3 regions of the Candidatus Pantoea soli genome follow, and region 3 is predicted to be linked to each of the others. Evidence: predicted binding sites of a transcription regulator. Region 3 holds the regulator's gene; each other region holds the start of a gene.
The links. Region 3 encodes sigma-54, which starts transcription at its own class of promoters, with help from an activator protein. Its sites were predicted from a motif close to GTTGGCACANNTTTCGCTNT; they were not measured.

Region 1: the regulator sigma-54 is predicted to act here: its motif matches at 1,826-1,845, upstream of glnK (P-II family nitrogen regulator).
Region 2: the regulator sigma-54 is predicted to act here: its motif matches at 1,526-1,545, upstream of glnA (glutamate--ammonia ligase).

Annotation. Positions count from the first base shown of each region.
Region 1 covers NZ_CP032702.1:1,020,113-1,023,497, forward strand. The annotation lists gene D8B20_RS04630 (SmdB family multidrug efflux ABC transporter permease/ATP-binding protein) at 1-1,639, shown strand, start outside; gene glnK (P-II family nitrogen regulator) at 1,897-2,235, shown strand; gene amtB (ammonium transporter AmtB) at 2,269-3,385, shown strand, end outside.
Region 2 covers NZ_CP032702.1:3,690,746-3,694,130, forward strand. The annotation lists gene typA (ribosome-dependent GTPase TypA) at 1-1,253, opposite strand, end outside; gene glnA (glutamate--ammonia ligase) at 1,692-3,101, shown strand; gene glnL (nitrogen regulation protein NR(II)) at 3,331-3,385, shown strand, end outside.
Region 3 covers NZ_CP032702.1:439,939-443,323, forward strand. The annotation lists gene ptsN (PTS IIA-like nitrogen regulatory protein PtsN) at 1-380, opposite strand, end outside; gene hpf (ribosome hibernation promoting factor) at 548-835, opposite strand; gene rpoN (RNA polymerase factor sigma-54) at 857-2,290, opposite strand; gene lptB (LPS export ABC transporter ATP-binding protein) at 2,339-3,064, opposite strand; gene lptA (lipopolysaccharide ABC transporter substrate-binding protein LptA) at 3,070-3,385, opposite strand, start outside.

The DNA.
Region 1 (3,385 bases), 580 kb from region 3:
GAGTTATTTCATCGATAATCTGGTGGCAAAACACCAGATGCCGTGGGGCATTGTCGCCGGTCTGCTGGTGAGTTTTATTCTGCTGCAGCTGCTGGCGGCCGGGTTGCATTACTTCCAGGCGCTGCTGTTTAACCGCGCGGCGATTGGCGTGGTGCAGCAGCTGCGGGTGGATGTGATGAATGCGGCGCTGCGCCAGCCGCTGAGCGCCTTTGATACGCAGCCGGTCGGGCAGATTATTTCGCGCGTCACTAACGATACCGAAGTGATAAAAGATCTCTACGTGACGGTGGTGGCGACGGTGCTGCGCAGCGCTGCCCTGATCGGCGCAATGCTGGTGGCGATGTTTTCACTCGACTGGCGCATGGCGCTGGTGGCGATGATCATTTTCCCGCTGGTACTGAGCGTAATGCTGATTTATCAGCGCTACAGCACGCCCATCGCGCGCCGCGTACGCAGCTATCTGGCCGATATCAACAATGGCTTTAATGAAGTCATTAATGGCATGAGTGTGATCCAGCAGTTCCGCCAGCAGGCACGCTTCGGTGAGCGGATGCAGCAAGCCAGCCGCGCGCACTATCTGGCACGCATGGAGACGCTGCGGCTGGACGGTTTTTTACTGCGTCCGCTGCTGAGTCTGTTTTCGGCCCTGATCCTGTGCGGGCTGCTGATGCTGTTCAGCTTTGCCACGCCTGGCGTGTTTGAGGTCGGGGTGCTTTACGCCTTTATTACCTATCTGGGCCGCCTCAATGAGCCGCTGATTGAGCTGACCACCCAGCAATCCATGCTGCAACAGGCGGTGGTATCGGGTGAACGGATTTTTGAGCTGATGGATGCGGCGCAGCAGGGTTACGGCACCGATCCCCGGCCGCTGGCCTCGGGTCGCATCACACTGCGCGACGTCAGCTTTGCCTATCGCGACGATCGCGATGTGCTGAGTCATATCAACCTTGAGGTCCCCGCGCGCGGGTTCGTGGCGCTGGTCGGGCATACCGGCAGCGGCAAAAGCACGCTGGCAAATCTGCTGATGGGATACTACCCGGTCACGCGCGGCAGCATCGAGCTGGATGGTCGCCCACTGCCGCAGCTGTCGCATGATGCGCTGCGCGCCAGCGTGGCGATGGTGCAGCAGGACCCGGTGGTGCTGGCGGATACGCTGCTGGCTAACGTTCAGCTGGGACGCCCCATCCCGGAAGCGCAGGTATGGCAGGCGCTGGAAGCCGTACAGCTGGCACCGCTGGCGCGCGCGTTGCCGGACGGTATCCATACCCGGCTGGGTGAGCAGGGCAATAATTTGTCGGTCGGCCAGAAGCAGCTGCTGGCGCTGGCGCGTGTGCTGGTGTCGCTGCCCCACATCCTGATTCTGGATGAAGCCACTGCCAACATCGATTCCGGCACCGAGCAGGCCATCCAGCAGGCGCTGCGTACGCTGCGTCAGCACAGCACCCTGGTTGTGATCGCGCATCGCCTTTCGACCATCACGGAAGCCGATCAGATTCTGGTGCTGCATCGCGGTCAGGTGGTGGAGCGGGGTACCCATAGTCAGCTGCTGGCGCAGCAGGGGCGTTACTGGCAAATGTATCAGCTGCAACAGGCCGGCGATGAACTTGCAGCGGGCATCCCCGCCGCGTCAGAGGCCTGATCTGCACCTTTTTTGTTCATGTTTATCGGAATGTTCTGAACGGATGCACTCCTTTGAGGCTGTAAGCACCAAAGGAGTGCATAAAAGCAACATTTCGCTGCCTTTCTTTCCCGCCTGTCGTCGGACTGCTGTGCGCTGAAGCGCAGCAGTCCGCCTCTGTCCGCAAAACCCGCGTAGTCAGTCAGTTATGGCACAGCCTTTGCTTAGAACTCTGCGTGTCCGCAAAGACTCACTTATTTTAATCCGGAGGGGAACGTATGAAGCTGGTTACCGTGGTAATCAAACCATTCAAGCTGGAGGACGTGCGTGAAGCTTTATCCTCCATTGGCATTCAGGGTCTGACCGTATCGGAAGTGAAAGGCTTCGGGCGTCAGAAAGGCCATGCAGAACTGTATCGCGGTGCTGAATACAGCGTTAACTTCCTGCCAAAAGTAAAAATTGATATTGCGATTGCAGACGACCAGCTGGATGAAGTGGTCGATGTCATCAGCAAAGCCGCTTACACCGGCAAAATTGGCGACGGCAAAATTTTCGTCGCGGAACTGCAGCGCGTCATTCGTATCCGTACCGGCGAAACCGACGAAGCCGCACTGTAACTGGGGCTCTGAATTGTGATGGGATGGAAAGAGATGAATAAAGTCATGACCAAGTTGGGCCTCACCAGCCTGGCGTTGTTACCTTCTCTGGCAATGGCGGCTGCACCGGCCGTGGCCGACAAGGCAGATAACGCGTTTATGATGATTTGTACTGCGCTGGTCCTGTTTATGAGCATTCCGGGCATTGCGCTGTTTTATGGCGGCCTGATTCGCGGCAAAAACGTGCTGTCGATGCTGACGCAGGTCGCGGTCACCTTTTCGCTGGTGTGCGTGCTGTGGGTGGTGTATGGCTACTCGCTGGCGTTCAGCACCGGTAACGCCTTCTTCGGTGATTTCCAGTGGGCGATGCTCAAGAACATCGAACTGAAAGCGGTGATGGGCAGCTTCTATCAGTACATTCATGTGGCGTTTCAGGCTTCGTTTGCCTGCATCACCGTCGGCCTGATTGTCGGTGCCATTGCAGAACGTATTCGCTTCTCTGCGGTGCTGATTTTTGTTGGTGTCTGGCTGACGCTCTCCTACCTGCCGATTGCGCATATGGTATGGGGCGGCGGTTATCTGGCACAGGATGGCGCGCTGGATTTTGCCGGCGGGACCGTGGTGCACATCAATGCGGCGGTTGCCGGCTTGGTGGGCGCATACCTGGTGGGCAAACGTGCGGGCTTTGGCAAAGAGGCGTTCAAACCGCATAACCTGCCGATGGTATTCCTTGGCACGGCGATCCTGTATGTCGGCTGGTTCGGTTTCAACGCCGGTTCGGCTTCCGCTGCCAATGAAATCGCTGCGCTGGCTTTCGTCAATACCGTGGTCGCCACGGCGGGTGCGGTGCTGTCATGGGTGTTTGGTGAGTGGGCGATGCGCGGCAAGCCTTCGCTGCTGGGCGCCTGTTCCGGCTTTATCGCGGGTCTGGTCGCCATTACGCCAGCCTGTGGTTATGTGGGCGTCGGCGGCGCGCTGATCATCGGTCTGGCCGGCGGCCTGGCGGGTATCTGGGGCGTCACCACCCTGAAAAGATGGCTGCGCGTGGATGACCCGTGCGATGTGTTCGGCGTGCACGGTGTCTGTGGCATCCTCGGCTGCATCCTGACCGGCGTTTTCGCCTCCTCTTCGCTGGGCGGCGTAGGCTACGCAGAAGGCGTCACCATGGGTC
Region 2 (3,385 bases), 510 kb from region 3:
GCCTGCATCACGGAACCCTGGTGGGTTTCTTCGATGTCCAGCGTGACGTTTTCGAATGGCTCCTGCTTGCGGCCTTCGAATTCACGGAAGATAACTTTCGGACGGGATACCGCCAGTTCGTAACCTTCACGACGCATGTTTTCGATCAGTACGGACAGGTGCAGTTCACCACGGCCGGATACGCGGAAGGCATCCGCATCTTCGGTCTCTTCCACGCGCAGTGCCACGTTGTGCACCAGCTCTTTGTTCAGACGCTCCAGAATCTGGCGCGACGTCACAAACTTACCTTCTTTACCGCAGAACGGTGAGGTGTTGACGTTGAAGAACATGGTTACCGTTGGCTCATCCACGCTCAGCGCAGGCAGCGCTTCCACATTCTGCGTGTCGCAGATAGTGTCGGAGATGTTCAGCTCACCCAGACCGGTGATAGCGATGATATCGCCCGCTTCTGCCACGTCCGTTTCGATACGTTCCAGACCCAGATGACCCAGCACTTTGCCCACTTTCGCGTTGCGGGTTTTGCCTTCGCTGTCAATGACCGTAACCTGCTGGTTCGGCTTAACTTTACCGCGTTTGATACGGCCAATGCCGATCACGCCAAGGTAGTTGTTGTAGTCCAGCTGCGAGATCTGCATCTGCAGAGGGGCTTCCACTTCAACCTGTGGCGGAGAAACGTGGTCGACGATAGCCTGATACAGCGGCGTCATGTCGTCAGCCATATCCGTGTGATCCAGACCGGCAATACCATTCAGCGCAGAAGCATAAATGATAGGGAAGTCCAGCTGCTCATCCGTCGCGTCGAGGTTAACGAACAGGTCGAATACCTGATCCACTACCCAGTCAGGACGCGCGCCAGGACGGTCGATTTTGTTGATAACTACAATCGGCTTCAGACCGTGGGCAAAAGCTTTCTTGGTTACGAAGCGGGTTTGCGGCATAGGGCCATCCATCGCGTCGACAACCAGCAGCACCGAATCCACCATGGACATGACGCGCTCTACTTCACCACCGAAGTCGGCGTGTCCCGGGGTATCAACGATGTTGATACGGTAGTCGTTCCATTTGATGGCGGTGTTTTTCGCGAGGATGGTAATCCCACGCTCTTTCTCCAAATCGTTGGAGTCCATCACGCGCTCAGTCGCTTCGGTACGGGCGTCAAAAGTACCGGACTGTTGCAGCAGTTTATCAACCAGGGTGGTCTTTCCATGGTCAACGTGCGCGATGATGGCGATGTTACGCAAATTTTCGATCACAGCTTTGCCTCAGGCATTATAGAAATAACGCGGTATTGTACACGGATTAAGCGGAAGACTGAACATGATCACAGTTTTCGCCGAAAGATTCTCGCGGTGCTTATTTTTAGCGCCATTAACGGTGCATTTGCCTGCACTGTGCGGCAAATTTGCACCATTTTAGTGCCAAAACGCAGCGCATGAGCACCATATTGGTGCAATCCATCCATCCTGGTGCAGTTGCCGCTGCAGCACAGGGCGCATCAGAGCGCCATTTTCCCGATTGCAATAAAGTTGGCACAGAATTCGCTTCATCTCTTTTAAGCGAAAACGACAGTTGTACAACGGTTGAAGAGCTTGCCGAGATCTTGGTCAGGGGTGGTCAGTAGTCGTGACCCATTCCAGGCAATGAAGTTCTCTCACCACGACGACAAATGACCATTTCCAGGAGAGTTGAGTATGTCCGCTGAACACGTTCTCTCGATGATGAACGAGCATGAAGTTAAGTTTGTTGACCTGCGTTTTACCGATACCAAAGGTAAAGAACAGCACGTTACTATCCCTGCTCACCAGGTTAACGCTGACTTCTTCGAAGAAGGCAAAATGTTCGATGGCTCCTCCATCGGTGGCTGGAAAGGCATTAACGAATCAGACATGGTGCTGATGCCGGACGCGACCACTGCGGTAATGGATCCTTTCTTCGAAGATCCTACGCTGATCATCCGTTGTGACATCCTTGAGCCAGGCACGCTGCAGGGCTATGACCGCGACCCGCGCTCTATCGCCAAACGCGCTGAAGAGTACCTGCGTGCATCCGGCATCGCCGATACCGTACTGTTCGGGCCTGAGCCAGAGTTCTTCCTGTTCGACGACATCCGTTTCGGCTCTTCTACCTCCGGTTCACACGTGGCTATCGACGATATCGAAGCATGCTGGAACACCGGTAAAGCCTACGAAGGTGGTAACAAAGGTCACCGTCCGGGTCTGAAAGGCGGCTACTTCCCGGTTCCACCGGTCGACTCTTCACAGGACATCCGTTCTGCTATGTGTCTGACCATGGAGCAGATGGGTCTGGTGGTTGAAGCACACCATCACGAAGTGGCAACAGCGGGTCAGAACGAAGTGGCAACCCGCTTCAACACCATGACCAAGAAAGCGGACGAAATTCAGATCTACAAATACGTGGTGCACAACGTTGCGCACGCTTATGGCAAAACCGCAACCTTCATGCCGAAGCCAATGTTTGGTGATAACGGTTCTGGTATGCACTGCCACATGTCTCTGTCCAAAGGCGGCGTGAACCTGTTCTCTGGCGACAAGTACGGCGGTCTGTCTGAAACGGCCCTGTTCTACATCGGCGGCGTGATCAAACACGCTAAAGCTATCAACGCCCTGGCTAACCCGACCACCAACTCCTACAAGCGTCTGGTTCCGGGCTACGAAGCTCCGGTCATGCTGGCGTACTCTGCCCGTAACCGCTCTGCTTCAATCCGTATTCCGGTCGTCGCAAGCCCGAAAGCCCGTCGTATCGAAGCGCGCTTCCCGGATCCAGCGGCTAACCCATACCTGGCGTTTACCGCGCTGCTGATGGCTGGCCTGGATGGCATCATCAACAAGATCCACCCTGGCGATGCCATGGATAAAAACCTGTATGACCTGCCGCCGGAAGAAGAAGCAGAAATTCCAAAAGTGGCCGGTTCCCTGGAAGAAGCGCTGAACGCCCTGAACGAAGACCGCGAGTTCCTGACCCGTGGTGGCGTATTCACCGACGACGCTATCGATGCTTACATCGAACTGCGTAAGTCAGACGTTGATCGCGTGCGCATGACGCCGCACCCGGTTGAGTTTGAACTGTACTACAGCGTTTAATTACCTGAGATTCGCGAATTTTTGCGCCGCGTCCGGCCGCGTCCGGCTACTGACCCTGTTCAGAAGCCGGACCGTCGCGGCGGCGACAAAGACGCTGAAGATTTTTTGTTGCCGTGGAAACTTTAGCCCATCTCCGGATGGGTTTTTTTCACCGCGAATTCATCGTTCGACGCATCGTTTTCCGTCCTGAAAAGCTATAATGCACTATTTTGGTGCAGAGGAACGCTGTATGGCAACTGGCACGCTGCCCGACGCGGGGCTGATACTCAACTCCCTGATCAACA
Region 3 (3,385 bases):
GCGACCAGCGACAACGTATGCAAATGGGTTTTACACTGGTCAGCCGGCACCAGCAGCGCAAACAGCAGATCCACCGGCTGGTTATCCACGGCGTCAAAGGCGATTGGCTGATCAAGGCTGATAAACACGCCAACGGCGCGCAGCGTGTCCTCTTCCAGCTTGCCATGGGGAATGGCAATGCCGTTGCCAATGCCGGTACTGCCCATGCGTTCGCGGGTCAGGATGGCTTCAAAAAGCGTCTGGTGCGGCAGATTGAGCTGCTTCGCGGCCAGTTCGCTGATGATCTCCAGCGCACGTTTTTTACTCTGGCAGTGTACGCCGCTGCGGGTACAGTCCAGCGAAAGGACCGCGCTCAATTCCAGTGTCAGATCGTTGTTCATCATCGTTTCACTTGCGTGTTCACATAGCCCCAGGCGTGCGCCGCTGCACCGTCGGACGGGCAGGGCAACGTGCCTGCTGGCGCTTGCGCAGATGACAAAACGGGGCGGTAACCCGCCCCATTTTCTCTCTGAGGACCGAATGGGTCAGCCCTCTGCAAGCGTGAAGGTTAGTGTTTTTTCAGTTTGTCTTTGTGTTTGGTCAGCTGACGGGCCAGTTTGTCGATCAGCCCGTCGATGGCCGCGTACATGTCTTCCGCTTCCCCTGTGGCGTGCAGCTCCCCGCCGTTGACGTGCAATGTTGCCTCGGCAATCTGCGTCACCTTCTCCACTTTCAGAACAATATAAACCTGATTGATACGATCAAAATAGTGTTCCAGTTTGGCAAATTTGCTATTTACAAATTCGCGCAGCGGTTCGGTAATTTCAACATTAAGTCCGGTAAGGTTTAGCTGCATAGGTCTTCCTTCTTCGTTCGGTCAAACCAATTGCTTACGCTGGTTTGATGGCGGTATAGATAAAGACTCGCGGTACTTAGCAACCGTACGTCGCGCCACCATGATGCCCTGTTCAGATAACATGGAGGTGAGTTTGCTGTCGCTCAAGGGTTTTGCGGGATTTTCCGCAGAGATCAATTTTTTCACCAGCGCACGGATCGCCGTAGACGAGGCTTCGCCACCGCCTTCGGTGCTGACGTGACTGGAGAAAAAATATTTCAGTTCAAAAATACCGCGCGGGCTGTGCAGATATTTTTGCGTAGTAACACGGGAAATGGTGGATTCATGCATATCGACGGCCTGGGCGATATCGGCCAGCACCATCGGCCGCATGTACTCCTCGCCCTGTTCAAAAAACGCCTGCTGCTGTTCGACAATACAGCGTGTCACTTTCAGCAGCGTGTCGTTACGGCTCTCCAGGCTCTTAATCAGCCATCTGGCTTCCTGTAAATTGCTGCGGATAAACTGGCTGTCGCTGTCATTGCGCGCCGAGCCGCCCATCGCCGCATAGTGCTGATTGATTTTCAGACGCGGCAGGCTGTCTGCATTCAGCTCTACTGTCCAGCTGGCACCCACTTTGCGCACCAGGACATCGGGGATCACATACTCCGGCTCACCGGTGTTAACGGATTGCCCGGGACGCGGATCCAGCGACTGAATCAGCAGCATCGCCTCTTTCAGCACATCTTCTTTCAGACGCGTCACGCGCATCAGGCTACGGAAATCGTGGTTCGCCAGCAAATCCAGGTGCTCACTGACAATCAGGCGCGCTTCTGCCAGCATTGGGGTATCCGCGGCATATTGTGACAGCTGCACCAGCAGGCAGTCACGCAGGTCGCGCGCGCCTACGCCGACCGGGTCGAAACGCTGCACGCGCTTCAGCACCGCTTCCACTTCTTCCAGCGTTAAGGTTTCATCACCAATACTGTCACAAATGTCCTGCACACTGACGGTCAGGTAGCCGGTTGTGTCTATGGCATCAACAATGGAGGTGGCAATGGCGCGGTCGGTGTCGGTAAAGGGCGTGAGTTCTACCTGCCACATCAGGTAATCCTGCAGGCTCTGAGTGGTTTCGCCCTGATAGACCGGCAGCTCATCATCCTGGTAATCGGTGCCGGTGCCGGAAGGGGTGCCGGCGGTGTAAATTTCATCCCAGGTGGCATCCAGCGGCAGTTCGTCGGGCATCTCTTTTTGTTCAAGTGCCTCGCGCGTATCTAACGCTTCGCTCTCCTGGAATTCACGGGCATCAACTTCTTCATGCAGATCGGTTTGTTCAAGCAGCGGATTGCTTTCCAGCGCCAGCTGTAATTCCTGCTGGAGTTCAAGCGTAGAGAGTTGCAGCAAGCGGATTGCCTGCTGCAACTGGGGAGTCATCGCCAGCTGTTGGCTGAGCCTGAGTTGCAAACCTTGCTTCATAATCCGGCTGGAATGTCCTAAGCAAATGTCGGGTGTAACCACACCTTATCAGAGTCTGAACTCTTCGCCCAAATAAACCCGCTTAACCTGCTCATCTGCAAGAATTTCATCTGGCGTACCGTGCGCAATCAGGCGGCCCTGGCTCACGATATAGGCGCGTTCACACACCGCCAGCGTTTCACGCACGTTGTGGTCGGTAATCAGTACCCCAAGGCCGCTGTCACGCAGATGCTCAATGATCTTCTTAATATCAATAACGGAGATGGGATCAACGCCGGCAAACGGCTCATCCAGCAGGATGAATTTCGGGTTCGCCGCCAGCGCACGGGCAATTTCAACGCGGCGGCGTTCACCGCCGGAGAGCGCCTGGCCCATGCTGTTGCGCAGGTGCTCAATGTGAAACTCTTCCATCAGCTCATTGGCGCGATCCTGACGCTGTTCTTCGGTCAGATCGTCGCGCACCTGCAGCACGGCCATCAGATTATCGAACACGCTCAGGCGGCGGAAAATAGAGGCTTCCTGCGGCAGATAGCCAATGCCGCGACGCGCGCGGGCATGCAGCGGCAGGATGCTGATATCTTCTTCATCGATAACAATCCGGCCGGCATCACGCGGCACGATGCCCACCACCATGTAAAAGGTCGTGGTTTTACCGGCGCCGTTCGGACCCAGCAGGCCGACAATTTCGCCGGACTTCACCTGCAGGCTGACATCTTCCACCACGCGGCGGCCTTTATAGGCTTTCGCCAGGTTTTCAGCGATTAATGTGGCCATGGCTCTCAGTTACTCTTTTTGGGGCTCGCAGACGAACCGTTCTTGTCCTGCAGCTGCGATGGCACCAGTACGGTGGTCACGCGCTTGCTCTCACCCTGGCTGTAGGCCTGCATTTTCTGCTCTTTCACCAGATACGTGATGCGGTCGCCTTTGATATTGCTGTCCTGCTGCTCAATAAACGCGTTACCGGTCAGCTCGACAAAATCGTTAGCCAGTTCATAGTGCAGCTTCGCAGCGTGGCCTTTCACCGGCTTGCCGTTATCCTGCATCTGATAGAAGGTGGCGGGATTGCCATAGGCATCCACAATGGTTTTATTGCTG